DNA from 2 places in the Desulfitobacterium chlororespirans DSM 11544 genome. Region 2 is predicted to be linked to the other one. Evidence: a T-box and tRNA genes for the amino acid it is inferred to sense, from the RefSeq annotation. Region 2 holds a T-box; the other holds one or more tRNA genes.

Region 1 (12,318 bases), on a different contig from region 2:
TAGGGTGAGATGTATTCCCAGACCAGTTCGTGATCGCTGGTTACTTCCAGCAAACGCCCGTCAGAGCCCTCGGTAATGAGGGTGTTGCCGTTAGGGAGCCGTTGGGCACTGCTGATGAAGGGGCTATAGAAATGGGAGGCATGGAAGGGCATCCCATGTCCCATCTCAGCAGGTGAAAATTGCCATACGATTTCCAGGGTGGTGGGATCGATCTCCAGGACTCGAGAGAAATCACGGCGAACCGCTTTATTACCCGTAGAAGTGAATTGGTTGGGATGGTCATAGCCTGCCCAGCCGCCGTTATCAAAGATTAAGATATTTCCTTCTCCAGGAAGGCCTTTCGGAATCATGTGAACATGGTGCTGGCCGATGATGACTCCAATTTTTTTTGTAGCTTCGTTTTCATCATAGTTTGGACCCAGCTTCCAAACGATTTTTCCGGTTTCTTTGGAAATAATAGCTAGAATATTGGTTTCCCGGCCATCAAAGATGATGTTATCCGGATGGAAGCGCTCATCTCCTGCATCATACCATTTATTAGGTCCGAGAACGCTGATGGAGTTAATGTGCATCCAGTCAGCACCTGCCGGAGTCATATTGGGATCTCTGTATAAGGCGTTTTTAGCTCCATTGGTAAAACCATACTCGTCAAAATGTTCATGACATTTCCATTCCCAGACAGTATTTCCTTCCCAGTCCACTTCAATGATGGTGTCATCGTGAAGTTTCTTGTCGGTCATTTTTTTATTATGGCAATTGCGATGAGTAAGTATGAGAGTGTTCCCGCTGTCTACTTTACATTCCATGCCAGGTACATAATAGCCCACCGGATTGCCTTCTCTTTGGTAATCATGGTGCTGCCTTGCCATCCATTGGGGCTCTTCATCGGGATCTTCGATAAATTCATGTTTATCAAATTTCCAGATGATATTGCCGTCCCAATCGATTTGGACCAGATCGATTTGATCCTGATAACCACAGAGAACATTTCTTTCTCCAAGGCTGCCCATAATATAGCCGCCTTTTAAAAGTTTGTTAGGGAAACCTTGGAAGTCTTTCCAGAAGCTGACCACGCCGCCATTCATATCAATTAAGGTTGCCCCATGCTCATTGGCAGGAAAAAGAGTGTAGCCATTAAAACATTTTTCCGGATTGTAGATAGTGACTCCTGTGGGATGTACGCTTGGATGACCCATACTAAAACCTCCTAAGATTCAAATGTATTTGATTCAACTTCATAGCACCTTAAACCATAGCTAAGGCTTATGAAGAGAAGTCCGAAAAAGAGAGCTTCAAAGCCTCTTAAGTGTAAAATCAGTACAAAAACAAGCCTGATACGTAGCTCCAGGAAATGGCTATAGCAGTAATCGCGATGACTGTGGGGAATCCATATTGGTAGACATCTTTAGGGCGAATCCATTTGGTATTGGGGAACAAGATAGCGGACGCGGCAGAGGCAGCCGGAGTTAAGATGGCAATGCTGCTGGCGACCATGACTAAGTAAGAAACCTGTTCGGGATTGATGCCTAAAGTAGTGGACATACTGATGACCACAGGTAAGAAAAGGGCAACCACAACCATGTTAATCATGAAGTTGGTGAGGAAAACGGTAATAAGAGTAATAACCACAACGAACATGAGTGGGGATAAACTGGTAAGTATGGGAGCCACGTTGAGCTGGAGGAATTCATTGACACCTGTTTTGGGGTTCATTAGACAGCCGCCGATGGCTAAGATGACAAGAACCATGGCCACCATGTTCCAAGGTACGCCTTTAGTCGCCAGCGCTGCGAAGTTAAAAATATTTTGGTCGTTACTTTTTATCAGGGAGAGTACGCCAAAGACCAGTACAATAACGCCCACTACGCCCATATGGTTCAGCAGATTAGCAAAAGCATTTCCCTTTGGCAAGACACTTGGTAACAGCAATAGAACAATGAAAGCTCCTAAAGAAACCAGAGCGATTTTTTTGATGGGGGTTACGTTTAAATCCTCGGGGTTAATTAAGTCATTGGTTAATTTCTTTAAGGATGTGATATCAAGCCTAAAAACATATTTGCAGAGAAGAAGGTAGGCAAATATGGAGATTACCCCTACAGGCAAGCTAAAAGCCATATAACGTATCATGTTTCCTGGCTCACCCATAAGGTTGGCATATACCCCGAGGTTCACGATAGCATTACCGCCCCAAGGCATGGCACAGAGGCTCAGTCCTCCCATCATAGCAATCCCGAAAACCATTAGAGTAGGGAATTTATCAAAAGGTTTTTGCTTAATGGTATCGGTCATGGTATAGACGATTTGCCATACTAAGAGCATACCGATAAAGATATTAACTAAGCTGCAAACAAGATAAGCTGTGAACAAGACCATAAAAATCAGGCGCCAGGGATGCCCTTGGAGAGCTTTGCGGCTCATGAGCCAAGAGGCCAGGAATTGGCTTACACCAGCTTCTTCCAAGAACTTAACGAGTATAAAGGCAAGCACCATGAAATAAAAAACATCGCTGCCCCAGCCCATGGCAACAAATTCTTTCATAGTTGCTACCCCTGTAAGAGGGAACGCTAAGCAGGCAAATAAGCTCGGCCAAACTTTTTCAGATATAGTCCAGCCATATACTGTTGCGATGAATACGAAAAATACTTTCATACCAATAGGGGTAATAGGAGCCGGTGCCGGTAGAATCCATCCTAAACCTGCAATCACAAAAAAGAATAAGACCTTGATAAGTTCTTTGTCCATTCCGGGTTGGGGGGTGACCTGTGGCGATGAGGACTCTTCAATGTGTTTAACAGCCATAGTGTTAACCTCCTATGTTAATATGTGATTGTGATTGCTTTCTATTTTAGGGTGGAGCTATAGGTTTGTATAATATAGGTTTTATTATGAAGAGCATGTGAAAAATAAAATAAACACAAGGCAAATAACCTTGTGTTCGTACGGAATGTTGGAGTTTTAGAGCTTAAGCGAAATAATTTACTGATTTATAATGGTGTTTTTAAGGGATTGTCGTACAAGAATTAACAACTTTTTTTCAATAAGAGAGAGAGGCTCTTTACTGGAGTAAAGAATGCAATGATTGTAGAGATCATTGAACTCCCTAATGGGGAGTGCTTTTATAAGGCCTTTTTTTACATATAAATTATTTATGGAAAAGATGTTCGGGAAAATAGCGTATCCTAAATTTTCACTGATGAGCATTTTAACAAGTTCAATATCTTGAACAATGATTTCTTTATTTGAAGGAGAAAAGTAGCTGGATAAAGTAAATACGTGTTTGTTGATATCGTCCATTTCTTTTAAGGCAAAGGTAAAGTTCTCTTTGTAGGAAATGGTGATAAGATTTTGAAGGTCCGTTATGCTGACTGATTCTTGATAGGCTAAAGAATTACGGCTGCTAATAAAAAGATTCATATTTAAGTTGTCTTTTCCTGGAATCATCTCACAGGCAATACCTTTGCCTGTAAGCTTTTTTAAGAGTTCTTGCTCCTGGTTTTTGGGGCTGGCTATCACCCCGAGGGAGTAGACTCCTTTTTCCATCATGTCGATAATTTCATAGAAGCGGGCTTCTTGAACATGCAGATTGACACTGGGGTAAAGTTCCCGGAAATCAATCAGGATTTGTGAAAAAATAGCATTAGCACAGGCAGCAGGGACAGCGACCTGAAGATTGCGGATTAAGACGTCATTGCCGCCCATAATCCCTTTAATCTTCTCTTCAACGTCTAGGATTTTTTTAGCCAGGGAGAGGATTTTCTTTCCCTGTTCAGTGGGCACAACTCTTTTATTATTGCGTTCAAATAGTTTAAACCCAAGTTCCTCTTCAAAATTATTAATGGAGATGCTAAAAGAGGGTTGGCTGATGAACAGATCTTTTGCGGCCTTTGAAAAGGATTGATGCTCTTCAATTTTAATAATTTGCATAAACTGTTCTAAGCGCATGGAAGCCTCCCGATGGTTTAATATTGCTGGCTGGATTTTTGAATAATTTCTTTAACCACTTTAATGAATTGCTCTAATAAAAACGATAAGGGTTCATTCTTAAAATAGATAAGGTACATAGATGCGTTAATATTGTCAGGGATATCGTCGATGGGCCGTAATTGAAGCAGGCCCTGTTTAAAATAGATATCATTGTGGGCAAAAACCGAGGGAAAGATGACCACTCCTCTATTCTTAGAGAGAATAAACTTCAGCATTTCCCGGTCATAGACGAAAAGGGATTGATCGTTTTTGGGGGCGATGCCGGACATTCGCAGAAAAGTTTCATTTATCCCATAATAATCGACAAACGTCACTTTCTGCAGATCAGATAAGGTCACTCGTTTTTTTTGTGCTAAAGGGTGCTTATTGCCAACGATCACATTAAAGGCGGTGTCCAGGACTTTTTCATAAGCAATGTTTTTACTATCTAAAAGCTTAAGTTGGGTATGCTCCTGTCCCTTAGGCCAGCCTGTGATACCCAGCATACTGTTGCCTTCTTCTACCTTACGGATGACGTCTTTGGCGCTGTCTTCGGTAATCGCAAGATTTACATTGGGATAGTTTTGATGTACATAAGTCATCAGGGGAGAGGCAAAGGCATTAAAAACAGCCGGGCCGAGAGCTAAACTTACATTTCCATATAAAACAGAAGTTCCTCTGGCATGAGTTTTGACTTCTTCGACATAGTTGATCAACTCCTGAGCCAAAGCCAAGACTTCTTTACCCTGGCTTGTAGGGATAAGGTTGGTATTGCTGCGGCGAAAGATCTTATAGCCCAATTCAATCTCAAGCTGTTTAATGGAATGACTAAGCTGCGGCTGACTCATCAGAAAGGTTCTAGCCGCCTCTGAGATTGATTTTTTATTGTAAACTTCAATAATATGTTGTAATTGTTCTAAACGCATAAGAACCTCGATAATGATCAATAATTTTTGGTATATTACTATTTTATCCTATGTAAAGGTAAAATGGGTACAAGATTAAGTTGTTAAAAAGACCTTCACTGATTCTAAAGAATTAGGAAGAAAAACGAGAAAGGGAGCGCTCTTAGCTACATTAAAAGTAGTTCAGAGGCACTCCCTTTTCGTTTGGGTAACGAAGTAGACTGGTTATAAATTCCTGCGTCCAGAAATTTATTACGCAACGTCAGGCAAACGCGGCATTTTTCCTGACTATGACAAAATACCATGGAATGTGTCGAATATCAAGGAACAATTTGTTCATAGATAGGAAAATAGTACCGCAAATCAGGCAAGAACATAAAAACGCTCAGGTTTTCTTCTTTTTTAACTTTTGTTTCGGGTGCATTCCTTTTTCTGCAGCTTGTTGTTCCTCAATAGCTTTCTGCTTTTTGGTCTTATTCCATTGGACAATTCGGCTAAATACGAAAGCGATGGTTATGGACAGAAAAGCGCTAACCACATAGGTAAGTTCCATGCTATTGGCAAAGCGATCACTTTGGACAGGGAGGATGATATTAAAACAAACGAATGCGATACCAAAGAAACCGAAAATCATCATGTCTTCTCTTTTTTGAGATTGCAAAAAAACTCACCTCTCTTCTGTGACATAATTCGATATAATCAAATAATTATCCTTCTCAGGAATGGACAATGACCACATTATTGCCTCCCTCATATAATGCAAAGTGATAGAAACGCAGCAATAGAATCACTGATATAGGAGGTCGAAGGATGAATTTTCGCTTTTTTCCATGGACACAACCGACCAGCTACGGTCATCTTTTCCTTGGATTAGATACCCAGGTTCCTCTAGCTGCAGGAGGTTCAGTCCCGGGGATAAATTTTGATAATGGGGCTACGACCCCGCCGTTTCTCTCTGTATTGGAGGAGATCAATCGTTTTGCCCCTTTATATGGCTCCGTTCATCGGGGAGCGGGCTATAAATCCGTTGTCTCTTCTCAAATCTATGAACAGGCCAGGACTGAGGTCCTTAGGTTTGTTGGAGGGGACCCTCGGACAGATGTGGTCATTTTTGTAAAGAATACTACAGAGGCACTTAATAAATTGGCCAATCGTTTCCAGAATAAAAACAAAAAAGAGGTTATTCTGACCACATGGATGGAGCATCATTCCAACCTTCTTCCGTGGCGCGAAAAATTCCACTTGGACTACATAGAGATTGATGAGCAGGGGCGCCTGCGCATGGATGACCTCAGGGCCAAGCTGGAGCACTACCAGGGCGCAGTCAAGCTTGTGACGGTTACAGGAGCTTCCAACGTTACTGGCCATCGGAACCCGATTCATAAGATTGCCGAGCTTTCCCACCGGTATGGGGCGAGAATTTGTGTGGATGGCGCACAACTGGTTCCCCATGCCTCTGTGGATATGCGCCCATCCCATTCCATAGAGCATATCGATTTTTTAGCCTTCTCAGCTCATAAAATGTATGCACCTTTTGGCACCGGAGTATTAATTGGTCCTCGTGCTTTTTTTGACCAGGGAGCCCCGGATTATCAGGGCGGGGGGACAGCTCAGATGGTAACACCGGATCGTGTACTTTGGTATGATGCTCCAGCTAAAGAGGAGGCAGGGACTCCTAACCTTATGGGGGTAGTGGCCCTTGTCGCTGCCATACGAACCCTGAGTGCAATAGGTATGAAAAAGGTGCTGCAGCACGAAGAAGGCTTATTAGGATATGCTTATGAGCGATTGCGTTGGATGGAGGGCATAACCTTTTACGGTGGAATACCTCTTAATCAGCAGCAGCTTTCCCAGAGAATCGGAGTAATCTCCTTCAATGTGGAAGGCCTGTTTCACGAAGATGTAGCCGAGTACTTGGCCAAGGAAGGGGGAATTTCCGTACGCAATGGCTGTTTCTGTGCTCAGCCATATGTACAGCGGCTTTTGCATATCTCCAGGCAGGAGATGGAACACCATATAGCTAATCCTTCCTTACCCCATCCTGGAATGGTCAGAGTAAGTTTAGCACTTTACAACACCAAGGAGGAAATCGACATTTTTCTTGATGTCCTAGGGAGAATTGCCAGCTCACACCTCAGGTTTTTTCGGTCCTTGAAAATAGGAAATTAATTGATATATCTTCAATAACTTTCTATAAGTTTTCACAAATCGTTCACACTCTCGCAACACATTGCTCACTTTTATTGGTTATTATATAACCATACCTTTTCCTTTTAGCCTCCTTTGAAGATATATTTTTTCTTCCCCTGTCATAACTGGCAGGGTCTTATTTTTTTAGGCCTATTTAGTAGCTCAAATCGAGATCTGAGTCTGTAAGATTCCCGGAGCATTTCTTCGTTCAGCGAGGTCTTCCATGCTCTCGTGAAAATGAAAAGAATCCCCACGTCTGGGGATTCTTCATTGCGCAAGTCTAGAAGATAAAGCGACCGCATTTTTTATGAACTTGATTGCTTTATTTTCCTGACTCTTACAAAAAAGTAACACGGGACATGCGTAAAGTCAATGTTTTCAACAAATATAGACACTAAAATATACGAATTTTCTCAATTAATTCAATTCTAATGGGCATAATTGAGAATAAGTAACTTAAAGTAACTTAAGGAACAGCAACAGAAACAAGCTATTCCTGTTGACTTCGAGAAGGAAATCAGGTAGAATTACATTCGTTAAAAGTGCCGATGTGGCTCAGAGGTAGAGCAGCTCACTCGTAATGAGCAGGTCGTCGGTTCGATTCCGACCATCGGCTCCAGTGAAACCTTATCCTGCAAGAGATTGCGGGATTTCTTTTTTCTGTGGAGCTTGAAAAAGGTGCTTCCGTTGCACCGCGTTGCAACCGGTCTTTTTTACGTTTTGTTGCAACGATTTTTTCACCCTGTGATGATCCCAGAGCATGCAGGAGGCTGCTGACATTGTAAAGTCAGTAGCCTTTGTTTAAGCTGAAGATATTTTATATAAACAACTGTATCTGAGATTCCATGGCCTCTTGAAGAAAATCCGCAGCGGTCATAATCTGCACTTCCGGCAGTAATTCCTCTTTTTTAAAACCCATCACATCCACCGAGAGCTTACAACCGTAGAATTTTACCCCCTTTTTTCTTGCTCCATCGAGAAAGGCGGTAAGGGGAGGCGTATCATCATCTTCCATCATCTCTTTGAGCATGGCTTTTCCCAAGCCGGCCATGTTCATACGGGAAAGAGGCAAATCCTCGATTCCCTTAGGAGTAACCATTCCGAACATCTGTTCATAGAGAGATTTATCTTCCAAGGTCATTTTCTCGGGATCCCGTACTAGGCAAAGCCCCCAAAAGGCAAAGAACATAGTCACATCCATGCCCATTTCCCGCCCTGAGTTAGCCAGAATCAAGCCGGCCAGGGCCTTATCGTACTCGCCGCTGAATATGAGCAGAGTCATCTTCTTGTTTCTTGTGGTTTCCTTTCCCGGATTTATGTCCTTCTCCAGGCCTATATCCTTTTCCGGGCTTAGGTTTATTGTATTAGGTTTTAGCTCAATTACCGAGGCCTGTTTAGCTATCGCTTGCTGTTGTGTATCCATGGTATCAGCCTCCATCCATAAATTTATTTTAAAAGTCCCGTTGGAAAATTGCTGCAGACTCTCCTCCCAGAAGCTCTTCCACGCTATCGATGCCCAACTGCTTAAGCAGCTCCAATACATGCTGATTATCTGCGGGTGTAAGGGCGTCTGCTTCTGCACCATATTTGTTTACGAACTCAGTACCCCTATCTACATCTACTATAGCCTTGGGTCCCCCTACACAGCCTCCGGGGCAGCCCATGCCTTCGTAGAAATTGGCTTTAATTTCGTTATTCATAATATCATTGAGGAGGGCCTTGCACTCTTTAACGCCATTAGCTTGAATGGATTTTATCTTTACCGGCTTGTCTGGACGGATACGGTTTAAGGTATCGGAGATAGATTTTGAGACCCCGCCGGTGCGGGCATAGATTCTACCGCTGGTAGAAGAGTGCTCACTAGGTATATCCTCCATCTTCGAGGGCTCAATATCCGTGGCCTCAAAGATCTGCTTGAGTTCGTGAAAAGTCAGCACTGCATCTACCGCATCCCGGATATCCGGTTCCTTGGCTTCAGCTTTTTTAGCAATACATGGACCGATAAAGACCGTTTTGGCGTCGGGATGCAGGCGTTTAATTCCCCTCCCACAAGCTACCATAGGGGATACCGAGGGGGAGATATGGGGAACCAGGGTATCATAGACCCTCTTTACCATCCCCACCCAGATGGGGCAGCAACAGCTGGTGAGGACAAAGTCCTTATCTGTTTGAACATGCTTGTCAAATTCCAGGGCCTCTTTTAAGCTCAGCACATCGGCAAAAAGTGCCACTTCAATCATTCCATAAAAGCCGAGATGTTTCAGTGCGGCTCGAAGCTGGCCCATGGTCACATCACCTCCAAATTGTCCGATAATCGCCGGAGCTACCATGGCAAAGACGGGGATCTCCTTGGACTGGAGAATTTCCACCAGAGGGATGAATTCTTTTTTATCTACTAAGCTGTCTAAAGAGCAGGTCTCGATACATTCTCCGCAGTGAGTGCAGTTCCGGTCTTGGATGACCACATTCCCTTCCATATCCCGGACTACTGCATTGAAGAGGCAGGAGGCTTCGCAACTATGGTCCTCTTCTGAGCAGCTCTTATTGCAGGACTTAACCTGAAAGACGACTCTATCCGGATCCCCCTTGCCTAGAGCATACTGGACATACTGCCTGGTGTGATCATCGCCGGAGGATTCCAGAGATTCGATCTCCTCTTGAAGCTTTCCCTGATAAGATGCTTTGACCAAACGGCCGAATATTTCTTCATAGGTTAGATTGCTCATCATGTGCCCTCCCTTTAATCAAAATTAGTATGCCCCTAACCTGCTTTAGGAAATCATCTGAGATTTTTCTTTAGGCAAAAACTTCACAGATGTAAACTTGAGGTGAAAGATGGGTTATACCAAGGGAGGTTTAATAAGCAGCTGAAAACAAGAAATGGTAATAAAATTTTATCGATTTTGGTGTTGAAAAACTTTTAGCCTTATGCTATTATAAGTTCTGTCGCTAGACAAGCCGATGTAGCTCAATTGGTAGAGCAGCTGATTTGTAATCAGCAGGTTACAGGTTCGAGTCCTGCCATCGGCTCCATTTTTATTTTAAGAATGAAGATCATTTCCTGAAACCTATGAATTCCGCTTGATACAGGCTGACTCATTTGTTTTAGGGAGTGGTTTTTTGTTGTAATTATCCTTTTCTTGAGTGGTTTTTTGTTGTAATTATCCTTTTCTTGAGCAAGTAAATATAGATTTTTCTTATAACTATAAGGTATAGTTAAGAGGAAGCATCTGCTTCACAATTAAAATTAAAAGGGAGGACATGAATTGGATTCTGAAAAAGTTGTCAATATGGTACCCAAAATGAAAATGAACAAAAGCTTCATTACCTTTGGGCTTGTGATTGTACTTCTTGTTATCTTGGCACTGGATGCCTTTGTCATCGTGAATGCGGGCCAAAGAGGTATTGTTCTGCAATTAGGGGCTGTCCGTCCCATCGTCTTAACGGAAGGGCTGCATTTCAAAATTCCCTTTGTTCAAAGCGTTGTCCCTATGGAGGTAAGGGTCCAGAAATCTCAATCTGAGCAAACGGCCGCTTCAAAAGACTTACAAATCGTTACGACTACCGTTGCGGTTAACTTTCATCTTGACCCTATTCAAGTGAATAAGCTTTATCAGAATGTCGGATTATCTTATGGAGAACGAATTGTTGATCCGGCTATCGGTGAAGCGGTGAAAGCAATAACGGCTCAATATACGGCTGAAGAGTTGATCTCCAAGCGTTCAGAAGTTAGTGCCAAGATCAAAGAGACTCTTGCTTCAAAATTAGCGACTTATTATATGGTTCTGGACGAAATAAATATCACTGAATTCAAATTTAGTCAGGAGTTCAACAATGCGATTGAACAAAAGCAAATCGCTGAGCAGCAGGCTTTAAAGGCTAATCTTGATCTGCAAAGAATTGAAATCGAGGCCAAGCAAAAAGTAGAGCAAGCAAAAGCTGAAGCGGAATCTCTGCGGCTTCAAAAGCAAGAAGTTACTTCTGAACTTGTACAACTAAGGGAAATTGAAGCTAAGATTAAAGCGATTGAAAAATGGGATGGTAAACTTCCCAATGTTACCGGTGGTGCAGTCCCTTTTATCGATGTCAATAGCGGTCAGTAAAGATCTTAGTCAAAGGTCTTTTTACGCAGAAAGCCACCTGTGACAGGTGGCTTTCGCTGTACTTATAACTTAATATACTTGGTGACTCGTTGCTTTACTATGATGGAAGGATCTTGGCAAGAGCCTTTATAGGCATACTTGAGCCAGCCTCCCGAAAATTAACTGAAAGTGAGTTTAGTATAATGAATAAAAAGGTGAGACACTATTCAACAGTTATTTTACTGGGAGTAGTTCTCGGAATCGTCATAGCTATCCTGAAAAACTATGTAGGGTTAGACATCGATGTAATACAGCTATTGCTTTATCTCTATGTGATTCTGGCAATTTGCGGTGTGACTTTCTATCTCTACGTTGCTGCTTATACGAAGAATATAAATTTAGTGGATAGATATGTTCAGCGGAAGAGCGACCATCCTTATTACGCCTTGTTGCTTTCTTTAGTGAAGAAAGATTATCAAGAAGCGGAGATCCAGCTGGAGAGGCTCAGTTCTTTGTACAAGCAAGCTAAGATCGCTCTGACAGCCACAGTGCAAATAGAAAAAAATCTCTTGAGAGAAGCCGAAGCAACCGTTCAAGAGATTAGAAACAGCAATATCCGCTATCATAATCTGGCTTTAATTGCTCTGCTCCAGGGGAATCTTGAGGAATTTGAAGCTTATAAAGCCCGGATTAAGCATAAGTACTTGCACTATGCACTGGAAGCAGAAGCAGCCTACAGAGAAAAAGATTATAAAAAGGCAGATGAGTTGGCTGAACTTGCCATTTCGTCAGCAGGCGGACTCCAAAAATGGGTTTACGTGAAATCACTGGAGAGACAAAAAGGTAATACCCAGCGCCGATCCTATTTTTAAAATTAAGGCCTAAGCACCTCGCTGCACCCGTGCCGCAGGACGGCTTTTCATAAACAGCGCCAGCAGACCGGCGACGAGAGGCAGGACAAAGAGAGCAGAAATAGCCATCTGAAGCCCCCAGAGATCGGCGATGCGGCCAATCAGAACCACTGCAAGGCCCCCGACTCCTCCGGCGAAGCCCAAAGTTAAACCTGCTGCCATGGCTTTATTATGGGGAATAACCTCCTGAGCTGCGACCACAGTCACAGAAAAGCTTGAGAGCAGAGAAGCCCCGGCTAAAGCGAGAAAGACAGTGCTCAAGGTTCC
Region 2 (12,318 bases):
ATCATGCAGCTGAGTTATCAGCAAAGACAGCTGGCCTTTTGCGAGGCCATACTGCAGCATCGCATCTTCAGGGAAACCTTTAAGCTTTATATGGAAAATGGTTCTCTGCCGGACCAAAACACGATAGTGAGTATCATGCAGCAATCCGGCCTTTATCAGATCGGGAGTATGAGCACGTTTGTGAGAAGGTCATCGACTGTCAGCGGCTGGCTTAACTGGATGCTGGGGCTGATCGGGGAAGAGCATTAATTTAAGCCGGGTGATACTTGACAAGTAAGCATCCGGTTTTGGTTTACCGTTCGGAATGTCCAGTGAGAAACCTGCACATTCTATAGTCTGTAACCTTATGAAGCGTCTTAGCATGGCATGAAACTATTTTTTTTATCGACTTTTTAAGTTAAATTTTGTATTATTATATCTTGTATAACCTAAAGGGGGTGGTATCATGACTTCACTACGACAAAGCAAGGCTCCTATCTATGAGGCGCTGCTCAAGTATAAATCCATGCGTGTGGTGCCTTTTGATGTGCCTGGGCATAAACAGGGGAGAGGGAACCCTGAATTGACGGAGTTTCTGGGTGAGAAATGCCTGTCCGTAGATGTCAACTCCATGAAACCATTGGATAACCTTGGCCATCCCGTTTCGGTGATCAAGGAAGGGGAAGAATTGGCTGCCGAAGCTTTTGGAGCTCATCATGCTTTTTTTATGGTGAATGGAACCACTTCAGCGGTACAAGCTATGGTCATGAGCGCCTGCAAACAGGGTGAAAAAATCATCATGCCCCGCAACGTTCATCGCAGTGCCATTAACGCTCTCATTATCAGTGGGGCTATTCCGGTGTATGTCAATCCCGGTGTCAATAAGGAACTGGGTATTCCCTTGGGAATGGCTGTGGCTGATGTCAGGAAAGCAATCAAGGAAAATCCGGACGCTAAGGCTATTTTGGTTAATAATCCAACCTATTATGGGATTTGTTCCGATTTAAAGACCATCACTGAGCTGGCCCATGAACACAATATGCTGGCTTTAGTGGACGAGGCTCATGGCACCCATTTTTATTTTGGAGAAAATATGCCCATCAGTGCTATGGCAGCCGGAGCGGATATGGCGGCGGTCAGCATGCATAAAACGGGGGGCAGCCTTACCCAAAGCTCTTTTCTGTTGATCGGCAAACGCTTGAATGTGGGACGGGTCCGGCATATGATTAATCTAACCCAGACCACCAGTGCTTCTTATCTGCTGTTATCCTCCCTGGACATTTCGCGGCGCAACTTAGCCTTAAACGGCCAGCGCATCTTTGACAAGGCTCTCTATCTGGCGAATTATGGCCGTGATGAAGTCAATAAGCTGGGCGGCTATTATGCCTTTGGCAAAGAGCTGAACAACGGGGACTCGGTCTATGACTTTGACTGCACCAAGCTCTCCATTCACACCCGGGAGATCGGACTGGCCGGCATCGAGGTCTATGACATCCTGCGGGATGACTATGGGATTCAGATCGAATTTGGCGATATCGGCAATATTCTGGCTATTATATCCGTGGGAGATCGGGCCCTTGCCTTGGAGCGTCTGGTCTCGGCTTTGGCGGAGATTAAACGGCGCTATCAGCGGGATAAAGCGGGGATGTTTGATCATGAGTATATCAATCCTGTGGTGGTCATGGGACCCCAGCAGGCTTTTTATGCCCAGCAGCGCTCACTGCCCATCCAGGAAAGCAAAGGTAAGGTCAGCGGGGAATTCGTTATGGCTTATCCTCCGGGTATACCGATCTTGGCTCCAGGGGAAAAGATCACGGAGGATATTATTGACTATATCGCTTATTCTAAGGCTAAGGGCTGTTTCCTGACCGGAACAGAGGATATGGACATTGAAAATATCAAAGTCGTGGAGGAATAGCTATGGAATTATGGTATACAGAAGAGCATACGGAAAACGTCCGCTTTTCGATTAAGGTGGATCGGCAGCTTTACTCAGGACAGAGTGAGTTTCAAAGGATCGATGTCTTTGAATCCAAAGAGTTTGGCACCTTTTTTACCCTGGATGGCTTGATGATGGTAACCCAAAAGGATGAATTTATCTACCACGATATGATTGTTCATGTTCCTATGGCAACCAACCCCCAGATTAAAGATGTTTTGGTCATCGGGGCCGGGGATGGAGGAACTGTCCGCGAACTGACCCGCTATGACTCTATCGTCAACATTGACATGGTGGAAATCGATAAACTGGTGGTGGATGTCTGCAAAGAGTATCTGCCCCAGACGGCTTGCAAGCTGGAGGATCCGCGGGTTCACTTGTTCTTTGAGGATGGCTTGAGATTTATACGGACGAAAGAGAACAGCTATGATCTGATTATTGTGGACTCCACGGACCCCTTTGGTCCAGGGGAAGGTCTGTTTACAAAAGAGTTTTATGGCAACTGTTATAAAGCCCTCAAGGATGATGGCATCCTGGTCAATCAGCATGAGAGCCCTTATTATGAAACCTATGCCCAGAACATGGGCCGGGCCCACCAAAGGATCAAGGAATTTTTTCCTGTCTGCCGGGTCTATCAAGCTCATATTCCCACCTATCCTTCCGGACACTGGCTTTTTGGCTTTGCTTCGAAAAAGTATGACCCCTTGGCCGATATAGACGAGCAGGCCTGGAACGACTTAAGGATTAAAACTCAATATTATAACACAGAGATTCATAAAGGCTGCTTTGCTCTCCCCAATTATGTCAAAGAGCAGCTGGCCGATGCGGTGGAATGATTCTCTGATGAGGATTTAAGACAAGGGTAAGTTAACTGCTGACCCTTGTTTTTGTATTATCTGACATCCATAAAGCCTGCCCCATTCCTAAAGGTGGAAATTAGTTTGTAAGGGCAGATGATGCCGATGTTAGCTCAGGGTACTGGCCGGGGCGAGGTTGGTGTTGTAAAATAGGACTGAGGATATTAAAGTCGGCACTTGAAAACGGAGATTTAGAGAGAGGTGATTGTTATGTTAAAGTGGAAAGACGAATACTCGATCGGAGTAGAAGAAATCGATGAACAGCATCAGCATCTGTTCGAAATCGGCAATCAGATCTATGATTTATTGGAAAACTACTTGCTGCCGGATAAGTACGATAAGATCATTCAAATCATTGCAGAGCTTAAAGAATATACCGTTCACCATTTCCAAACAGAAGAAGAGCTTATGCTTAAAATCAAGTACCCAGGTTATTTTAAACAAAAAGTAGCCCATGACGATTTTATCAAAGAGGTGGAGTCCATTGACTTCTCGGCCCTCGACCAGGATCAGGATGGACATACCCGCAAGCTTTTAGAGTTCATCTTTGGGTGGGTCTTGGACCATATTCTCAAGAGCGATTTTGGCATTAAGAGTTTTATGCAGATAACACGCTAGTCAACGGAAAATAGGGAGTGTTGCCAAACGGCTTTTTGAAGGAGCTGAGTCGGCGGCACTCCCTTTGTATGTCTGGCTATAGCTTGCTGCTGCGCAGAAATAGGCGGCCCTATCTTGGTTTGGGGAATAAGGGAGAGTCAACCTGGCAATAGTAGGGAATATATGGTTTTGCGAAATAGCTTGAGTAATTTCGAGGTAAACCGCAATATGAGCAAACCTTGCTCATATACTCTACTATGGAGGGGATGCCAGGGTGGAACAACACTCCGTTCAGGTTGGAACTCAATATTATCGAGAGAGCATCTATGAGCGCCTTAGGCAGCTCCAAGAGCAAGAAAAGCTTCCTGTAGTGCTTCACGAATATCAACAAGGCAAGCACTGGTTGATAGATTGTGAGTTCCAGCTTGAAGCGATCGAAGAGGATCGGGAGACCACAAAAAAGATTCATAGCTATTATTTAGCGAATGCTATTACGGAAACGATTTTGCAGCATTGGGAGAAGGATCATATCCGCTGGCTGCTTAAAAGCAAGTATAAACTGAAACGGGAGGAAGTCGTTCAGGTTTTTGAGAAGTCTCTCCAATACCTTAATCAAGAATCCCGGCAATGGAAAAATTACCGTATTCATCGTAAAGCGTCCTTGGTCAACCAAATCGTCAAGTGTATAGAAGCTCAGCCGTTCTTTGATATGGAAGGCTTTTTGCGATTCCGTGCCAAAGACTATAAAGAGGAGATCTATAAAGCCGTCAATTATGTGGTAAATGAACATGTGATTGAAGCAGAATATGAGGAGTTTATCAATCTGCTCAAGCGTTTTGTGGATTCTCAAAAACCCCGCATTCATACCTTGCATGTAGGAATAACCAAACATGGTAAGTTCAACCTTTACAATGAAGAAGGCAAAAAAATCACCAAAAAATATATGGATGATCTGTCCTTCATGGATACCTCTCAGGAACTCACCTATGAGGATCTTCTCGTCAGCGCCTTAATTGCCGTAGCTCCACGAAAAATTGTGCTGCATATTCGTTATGAAGGCTATCAGGATACTCTGCAGACTATTTGCAAGGTTTTTGAAGGCCGTGTCAGCTATTGTACTGAAAGCTGTCCCATCTGTGAGAAGATTTGAGAAAGTGAGAAGAATTGACAAAGGATAAAAGGGTGGATATAATAAAATGAAAACGATGATGGGGAAAGTACTTTGTTTTGGTTTGTGTTAGAGAGGAGATGTCACCGGCTGCAAGCATCTCTCACAAAGAAGCAGAGGAAGACCACCCCAGAGTGCTGAGCTGAAGTCAAAGTAAGCTCAGACGTTGGCCCGCGTTAAGGGAGCAAAGGGAAAGCATCAGGTGGGTGCTTTAACTTGGGTGGAACCACGGGAATAAAGTTCTCGTCCCATATTGGGATGAGGGCTTTTTTAGTTTTCTTGCAAAGTTTAAGGATTAAAATTAAGGGATAAGGAGTTGACTGTGATGGTAAAGATTACTTTAAAAGATGGCTCCATTCGGGAGCTCGAATCGGGTAAGAGTCTCATGGACTTAGCAGCCTCTATCTCCAGAGGTCTGGCTAAAGCTGCTCTGGCCGGGAAAGTGAATGGAAAATTTAAGGACCTGTCCTATGCTTTAACTCAGGATGCTGAGGTGGAGATTATCACGGCGGATTCTGAGGAAGGCTTAAAGATTTTAAGACACTCCACCTCTCACCTGATGGCAGAAGCGGTACGGAACCTTTTCCCGGGAACTATCTTAGGAATTGGCCCCGCGATTGACAATGGCTTTTATTATGATTTTGATTCCGAGCATGTTTTTACACCGGAGGATCTGGAGAAGATCGAAGCTGAGATGCGTCGTTTGGTCAAAGAAAACAAACACTACGAACGGAAAGAAATCTCCCGCAGCGACGCATTGCAGTATTTCTCTGCAGAAGGAGAAAAGTATAAGGTAGAGCTGATTGAAGACTTGCCTGAGGATGAAGTGATTTCCATGTACACTCAAGGCGGCTTCACCGATCTCTGTGCCGGTCCCCATATTCCTTCCACAGGGGTGGTTAAAGCGTTCAAACTCATGAACCTGGCCGGAGCTTACTGGCGGGGCAGTGAAAAGAATAAGATGCTCCAGCGGATCTACGGAACTGTCTGGGCCAAAAAAGAAGATCTGGATGACTACCTCTTTAAGCTGGAAGAGGCCAAGCGTCGTGATCATCGTAAGCTGGGTGTGGAACTGGATCTGTTCAGTCTTCACGATGAGGGACCTGGTTTTCCTTTCTTCCATCCAAAAGGCATGGTTCTGCGCAACCAACTGGAAGACTTCTGGCGTCAGGAGCATCGCAAGAGAGGTTATCACGAAATCAAGACCCCCATCATCCTCAGCCGCAACCTGTGGGAAAACTCCGGTCACTGGGATCATTATAAAGACAATATGTATACTACCAAGATTGACGATGAGGACTTCGCTGTCAAGCCCATGAACTGCCCGGGCGGCATGATTATGTATAAGCAAAAGCTGAGAAGCTATCGGGATCTTCCTTTGAGAATGGGAGAGCTGGGCTTAGTCCATCGCCATGAGTTATCTGGTGCTTTAAACGGACTTTTGCGGGTGCGCAACTTCACCCAGGATGATGCTCATATCTTTATGCTTCCCTCCCAAATCAAAGCTGAAATCAGCGGCGTCATCGATCTGGTGGATCGTTTCTATAAGGTCTTTGGTTTTGAGTACCATGTGGAGCTTTCCACTCGTCCCGAAAACTCCATGGGTGCCGATGAGACGTGGGAAATGGCTACCAATGCCCTCCAGGAAGCCCTGGAAGCCAAGGGAGTCAACTATAAGATCAACCCAGGAGACGGTGCCTTCTACGGACCGAAAATCGACTTTCATCTCCGGGACTGCTTGGGCAGAACCTGGCAGTGCGGTACCATTCAGCTGGATTTCCAAATGCCTGAGAAGTTTGACCTCACCTATATCGGTGAAGATGGTCAAAAGCATCGTCCGGTTATGATTCACCGGGTGGTGTACGGCAGCATTGAACGCTTCATCGCTCTGCTCACAGAGCATTATGCCGGCGCTTTCCCCACCTGGCTGGCCCCTGTTCAGGTCCGGATTCTGCCCATCAGCGAACGCCATGAGGACTATGCTCAGGACATCGTCCGCCGCTTAAATGACCTGGACATCCGGGCTGAAGTGGATGAACGCCGCGAGAAGATCAGCTACAAGATCCGGGAAGCCCAGACCCACAAGATTCCCTTCGCTCTCGTGGTCGGTGACCAGGAAGCGGAAACAGATACTGTCGCTGTACGTCGCTATGGTCAGGGTAACGCCGGTGAAAAACTTTCTGTAGCGGAGTTCATTGCTCTCATCCAGGAAGAAATCGCCAGCAAGAAGCAATTAGTATAAGATAAGACTCAGGCAAACGGATTCAGACCCATGTGGGTTGAATCCGTTTGTTTTGTCAATGGCCATAATTGATAGCCTGGCTTTTAGTTTTATTGGATAGGTATTGGAAAAGAATCCATGAAGTGTTAGATTAATAGAGTGACGGCCATGCTGCAGAGCGGCATCAGCAAAGGATGAAAAAGCATACTCGGATTGGGTAGCTTTATCCCACATCGCGCCGCTCAAGCCCAAAAAGGGCCCAAGGATTTTGATTTAAGGCAGAGAACGGATTTAAGCGAGCGGATAAGCAATCTTCGCGAAAGACTGCAGCGGAGTCGGGTTGGAAACAGGACGTTTCCAACCGGCTATGAGGCAGGAGCCGATTTAGCCGGAAACCCGACGGAGCAGAGGTCTTGAGCGATTAGATTGCTCCGCGCAGCTTATGGAGTGAACGCCAAAATCAAAATTCTGGAGAACCTGCTTTTGGCTCATACTCAAAACGAATACAAACCGAGGTAAAGATAATGTGGATTATGTACGCCTTTGGCTCTGCCTTCTTCGCAGGGATTACCGCCATTCTGGCGAAATGTGGAATTAAAAAAGCCGATTCAAATATGGCCACAGCCATTCGGACGATCGTTGTGCTGGCGTTTTCCTGGCTGATGGTATTTATGGTTGGGTCACATACGACGATCGGCGACATCTCAGGGAAAACACTGCTGTTTTTGATTTTGTCCGGCCTGGCTACCGGAGCCTCGTGGCTGTGTTACTTCAAGGCTCTGCAGCTGGGAGATATCAACAAGGTTGTTCCCATCGACAAATCCAGCACGGTTCTGACCATCATTCTGGCCTTCATCTTACTGAATGAAGGGATAAGCATCGGCAAGGCGGTGGGGGTTGTCGGCATTGGGATAGGCACATACTTAATGATCCAGAAAAAAGCAACAGAAGCGGGTCAACCCAAAGCCAATCAGGCCTGGCTTATTTATGCTCTCTTATCGGCAGTCTTTGCCAGTCTCACAGCTATTCTCGGGAAAATCGGCATCGAGGGGGTGGAGTCAAACCTTGGGACCGCCATCCGCACAGGAGTCGTGTTGGTTATGGCTTGGCTCGTGGTTTTTGTGACAAGAAAAAAGAGTACCTCTAAAGAGATACCCTTAAAAGAGCTTGGTTTTATTATACTATCAGGTCTGGCCACCGGCGGCTCATGGCTCTGTTACTATAGGGCCCTTCAGGATGGGCCGGCCAGTGTTGTCGTCCCTATTGATAAACTCAGCATCCTTGTGACGATTGCCTTTTCCTATCTGGTCTTCCATGAGAAATTAGCGAAAAAAGCTGCCCTTGGGCTAGTGTTGATTGTCGGTGGCACTTTGGCGATGCTGCTATAAAGATAAGTATCAGATCAGGGACTTTCTGAGCTCTTCAGCCGATTTGCCGGAAAGATAGGCCGGGGCAATATCCACCACTGTTTTGGCACCGGATACCCCTTCGTGATTTAAGCGGTAGGCTGCTCTGGCAAAGGCAATGAGGACATTGGCCGTGAAATCAGGGTTGGAATCCAAAGCCAAGCGATATTCAATGACATGATGATGCTCTTCATCAAGACCTGTCCGGCCATGATGAATCACTAAGCCGCCGTGAGGAAGACCGGGATGATCTTTGCTCAGTTCTTCTTCTGTAATGAAGTGTACCTCCGTGTCATAATCCGCAAAATAATTGGGCATGGTCTTGATCTCCTGCTCAATCCGTTCTTTATCGGCTCCTTCTTCAAGGACGACAAAGCACTCCCGCCAATGTTTTTCCCTTGTCGAAAGTTCTGGCATTTCTCCTCTCCTCACAGCGTTAATAGCCTGCTCTTTGGGAATGGTATACTGTTTAGCATCCTTTACCCCTTTAATTCTTCTGAGCGCATCGGAATGCCCCTGGCTGATTCCTTTGCCCCAGAAGGTGTATGTATCCCCGACCGGCAGGATGGCTTCCGCATAGAGCCGGTTGATCGAGAACATCCCCGGGTCCCAGCCGCTGGCAATAATGCAGATCTTTTGGGCCGCGGCAGCCTTTTTATTCATGGCGGCAAAATACTCCGGAATCTTCGCATGGGTGTCATAGCCGTCAACGGTATTGAACAGACTTGCAAATTCAGGACCCTGGACCGGCATATCCGACATGCTTCCGCCGCAAAGCACCATCACATCAACCTGGGCGGTCATCTGTTTGGCCTCATCCATGGTGAAGACGTTAACCTCTGGGGTAATGGTTTTGATGGATGAAGGATCCCGTCTTGTAAATACCCCCACAAGCTCCATATCTTCATTTTGGCGAATTCCCAGCTCCACGCTTTTGCCAAGATTTCCGTAACCGACGATACCAACTCTGATCTTATTCATATACGATTCCCCCTTGTATCTATTCTAACCCGTAGTATTCCAGACGTACAAATAGTTTTATTTATTTGCCCCCAAATTAAATTAGTCAATAGCGTTTTAAATCCTGTCCTCATTAGGGCAGGATTTTTCTTTTGGCTTTGACAGAATAATCGATAAATTATTTATGAAAAACATATCTTTCACATATTGACGGGCAGAAAATAATTCTTTATACTATAAATAAATCCAACTGGTACGGACGTCCGGACCATAAAGAACAGATGTGGATTTACTACTAAATTTATAGGAGGGAAAATAAGATGCCGAAAGTCAAAATGACGCCCAGTGAAGCGATTTGTGAAACCCTTGTAGCAGAAGGTATAGATCACGTTACTGGTATCGTCGGCTCAGCGTTCATGGACTTACTTGACTTATTTCCTATTGCCGGAATTAGCTTCATTCCTGTTCGCCATGAGCAATCAGCAGGACATATGGAAGATGCCTTTTGCCGTGTGACAGGCAGATCCGGTGTAATTATCGGGCAAAACGGTCCTGGTATTACCAACATGGTAACATCCGTAGCTGCAGCCAATTCAGCACATACCCCTATGGTCGTAATTTGTCCGTCGGCCGGTACGCCTACAGTGGGCTGGGACGGTTTTCAGGAAGCGGATACGGTAAAGATTTTTGAAGCAATAACCAAAGAAACCATTCGGGTTCCACACCCGTCACGTGCTGCCGATTGCTTGCGGACGGCATTTCGCATTGCCTATGCAGAGCGAGGACCGGTTCTTTATGATATTCCCCGTGATTATTTCTATGGTGAAATTAGTGAACAAATTCTTGAACCCCATCAATATCGGGTGGATCAACGGGGATGCGGGGATTTAGCTTCTATTGACAAAGCAGCAGAGCTTTTGATTTCCGCTCAAAGACCTGTGGTTATTTCCGGCCGTGGAGTTGTAGACACTCAGTCCAAGGATGTTGTGGCCAGGATTGCGGAAATATTAACCGCACCGGTAGCCTGCACCTATCTGCATAATGACGCTTTCCCATACGATCATCCTTTGTGGGTGGGGCCGATTGGCTATATGGGTTCAAAAGCGGCCATGAATCTGGTGGCTGAAGCCGATGTGATTCTGGCCCTAGGAACGCGACTTTCCGTTTTCGGAACCACTCCTCAATACGATATTGATTACTTCCCGGAAAGTGCCAAAATTATTCAGGTAGACATCAATCCTCGTCATATTGCCCGAACTCATCCTGTTGAAGTTGGACTGATCGCAGATGCCAAGGAGGCCGCTAAGGAAATTCTTAAACGCTTAGAGGAAAGAATTGCGGAACCGAAAGTTGAGCAAGATCGCCTAACACAAATTAAAGCTCAACAAAATGCCTGGGAAGAGGAAATCGTACAATTGGCAATGGTTGATGGTTATCCAATCAATCCTCGGCGTGCACTCTACGAAATTCAAAAGGCCCTTCCGGAAAATGCCATCGTAGCTACCGATATCGGAAATGTTTCCTCCACAGCCAACAGCTATCTGAAATTTAAGGGAGCAGGAAAACATATTGCAGCTCTTACTTTTGGCAATACGGGATTCGCGTATCCTGCCGCTTTGGGGGCACAATTGGCTGAACCGGACAGCCCGGTGGTGGCAATCATTGGTGATGGAGCCTGGGGAATGAGTTTGCACGAAGTAAGTACGGCTGTTGAACATAATCTTCCTGTCGTCGCTATCGTCTTCCGTAATGGAGCCTGGTGCGCAGAAAAGAAAAATCAAATTGATTTTTATAATAACCGCTTTGTGGGAGTGGATATTCCGACGCCTGAAAGTTTCGCCCCGGTAGCCATTGCTATGGGTGCGGAGGGCATCCGAGTATCTAAAGCAGAAGAGGTTGGACCGGCGCTCCAAAAAGCCCTTAACTCCCGTAAACCCACTGTGCTGGAAATCGTTTGTGACGGAACTCAGCTGGCGCCGCCTTTTAGAAAAGATGCCCTGAAATTACCTACTCGCTTATTGCCTAAGTACAGTTCTCTGGATGTGAGTAATTGGGATAAGTAAAGCTGGATCAAAGGTATGGCGTGAAATATACGTCACGCCATACCTTTTCCATAATCAGTCATCTTTATGGTAACTGTAAGACGAATACGGAAAGGGGAAAGTGAATATGAGCATAAGCACAAGTACAAGCACAAACCTCTCAACAGCTGAAGCGGAAGCAAGATTAGTTGTGGAAGAACTTATTATAAAAGCACGTAAGGCCATGGAAGAGATTAAAGATTATTCTCAGGAGCAGGCCAATACCCTGGTTCAGGCCGTGGCATGGGCTATCTACCAACAGGACCATGCTGAAGAGCTGGCTGAAATAGCCGTTCGGGATACAGGGCTGGGAAATGTCAAGGATAAAGTAACCAAAAATAAGCGCAAAACCTTTGGTACACTCCGCGACTTACTCGATCCAGAAGCCAAATCTGTGGGGATTATCAAGGTGGATGAGGCCAAAGGCATTACAGAAATAGCCAAACCGGTGGGTGTGGTTGCGGCAGTTGCTCCTTCCACCAATCCTGGCGCGACGCCGGCCAATGTTACGATGATGGGCTTAAAAGGCCGCAATGCTGTGATCATTGCTCCATCCCCTAAAGGTGCTTCGACCACAGTGAAACTTCTGCAATACATCCATGCTGAGCTGGCAAGGGTTGGTGCCCCTTCCGATTTAGTTCAATCCCTGCCCATGCCCGTATCCAAAGAGTTGACCAATGAGCTGATGAAGCAGGCCGATATGGTAACCGTGACGGGATCGGCTAATAATGTTCGGGCAGGTCAGACTTGCGGTACACCGAACGCCTGTGTCAGTGCAGGAAATGTGGTGACCATTGTCGATGCCTCGGCGAACCTGCAGGATGCGGCCCACAAGATTATGCTGAGCAAGACCTTTGATAATGCAACCAGTTGTTCAAGTGATAACTCTCTTGTGATTGAAGCATCAATATATGAGCAAATGATTGAAGCTTTGCAAAAAGAAGGGGGCTACATGTGTACTGCCACCGAAAAAGAGCAATTGCAAAAAGCAATGTGGGATGAAAAGGGTAAACGTAAAGGCGGAACCACAGCTAAAGATGCTGATGTCATGGCTAAGGAAGCTGGGTTTACCAATCCGGCAGCCCAGCAAGCAGCCTTTTTCATGGTGGA

The links. A T-box is a leader RNA that pairs with one kind of tRNA and senses whether it is charged. The one in region 2 lies ahead of thrS (threonine--tRNA ligase), so its partner is inferred to be a tRNA-Thr.
Region 1: it encodes a tRNA-Thr, which carries the amino acid that the T-box ahead of thrS (threonine--tRNA ligase) is inferred to sense. The anticodon was not compared.

Annotation. Positions count from the first base shown of each region.
Region 1 covers NZ_FRDN01000003.1:43,183-55,500, reverse strand. The annotation lists gene BUA14_RS00275 (aryl-sulfate sulfotransferase) at 1-1,196, opposite strand, end outside; gene BUA14_RS00270 (SLC13 family permease) at 1,315-2,799, opposite strand; gene BUA14_RS00265 (LysR family transcriptional regulator) at 2,977-3,942, opposite strand; gene BUA14_RS00260 (LysR family transcriptional regulator) at 3,960-4,889, opposite strand; gene BUA14_RS00255 (hypothetical protein) at 5,254-5,529, opposite strand; gene BUA14_RS00250 (aminotransferase class V-fold PLP-dependent enzyme) at 5,679-7,037, shown strand; tRNA gene BUA14_RS00245 (tRNA-Thr) at 7,603-7,677, shown strand; gene BUA14_RS00240 (DsrE/DsrF/DrsH-like family protein) at 7,876-8,340, opposite strand; gene BUA14_RS00235 ([Fe-Fe] hydrogenase large subunit C-terminal domain-containing protein) at 8,510-9,784, opposite strand; tRNA gene BUA14_RS00230 (tRNA-Thr) at 10,016-10,091, shown strand; gene BUA14_RS00225 (prohibitin family protein) at 10,325-11,161, shown strand; gene BUA14_RS00220 (hypothetical protein) at 11,344-12,012, shown strand; gene BUA14_RS00215 (MFS transporter) at 12,022-12,318, opposite strand, start outside.
Region 2 covers NZ_FRDN01000020.1:8,693-21,010, forward strand. The annotation lists gene BUA14_RS24615 (type II restriction enzyme) at 1-249, shown strand, start outside; gene BUA14_RS24620 (aminotransferase class I/II-fold pyridoxal phosphate-dependent enzyme) at 446-1,897, shown strand; gene speE (polyamine aminopropyltransferase) at 1,900-2,754, shown strand; gene BUA14_RS24630 (bacteriohemerythrin) at 2,986-3,393, shown strand; gene ytxC (putative sporulation protein YtxC) at 3,647-4,522, shown strand; T-box leader at 4,569-4,794, shown strand; gene thrS (threonine--tRNA ligase) at 4,866-6,782, shown strand; gene BUA14_RS24650 (EamA family transporter) at 7,286-8,149, shown strand; gene BUA14_RS24655 (diaminopimelate dehydrogenase) at 8,159-9,148, opposite strand; gene xsc (sulfoacetaldehyde acetyltransferase) at 9,448-11,190, shown strand; gene sauS (acylating sulfoacetaldehyde dehydrogenase) at 11,297-12,318, shown strand, end outside.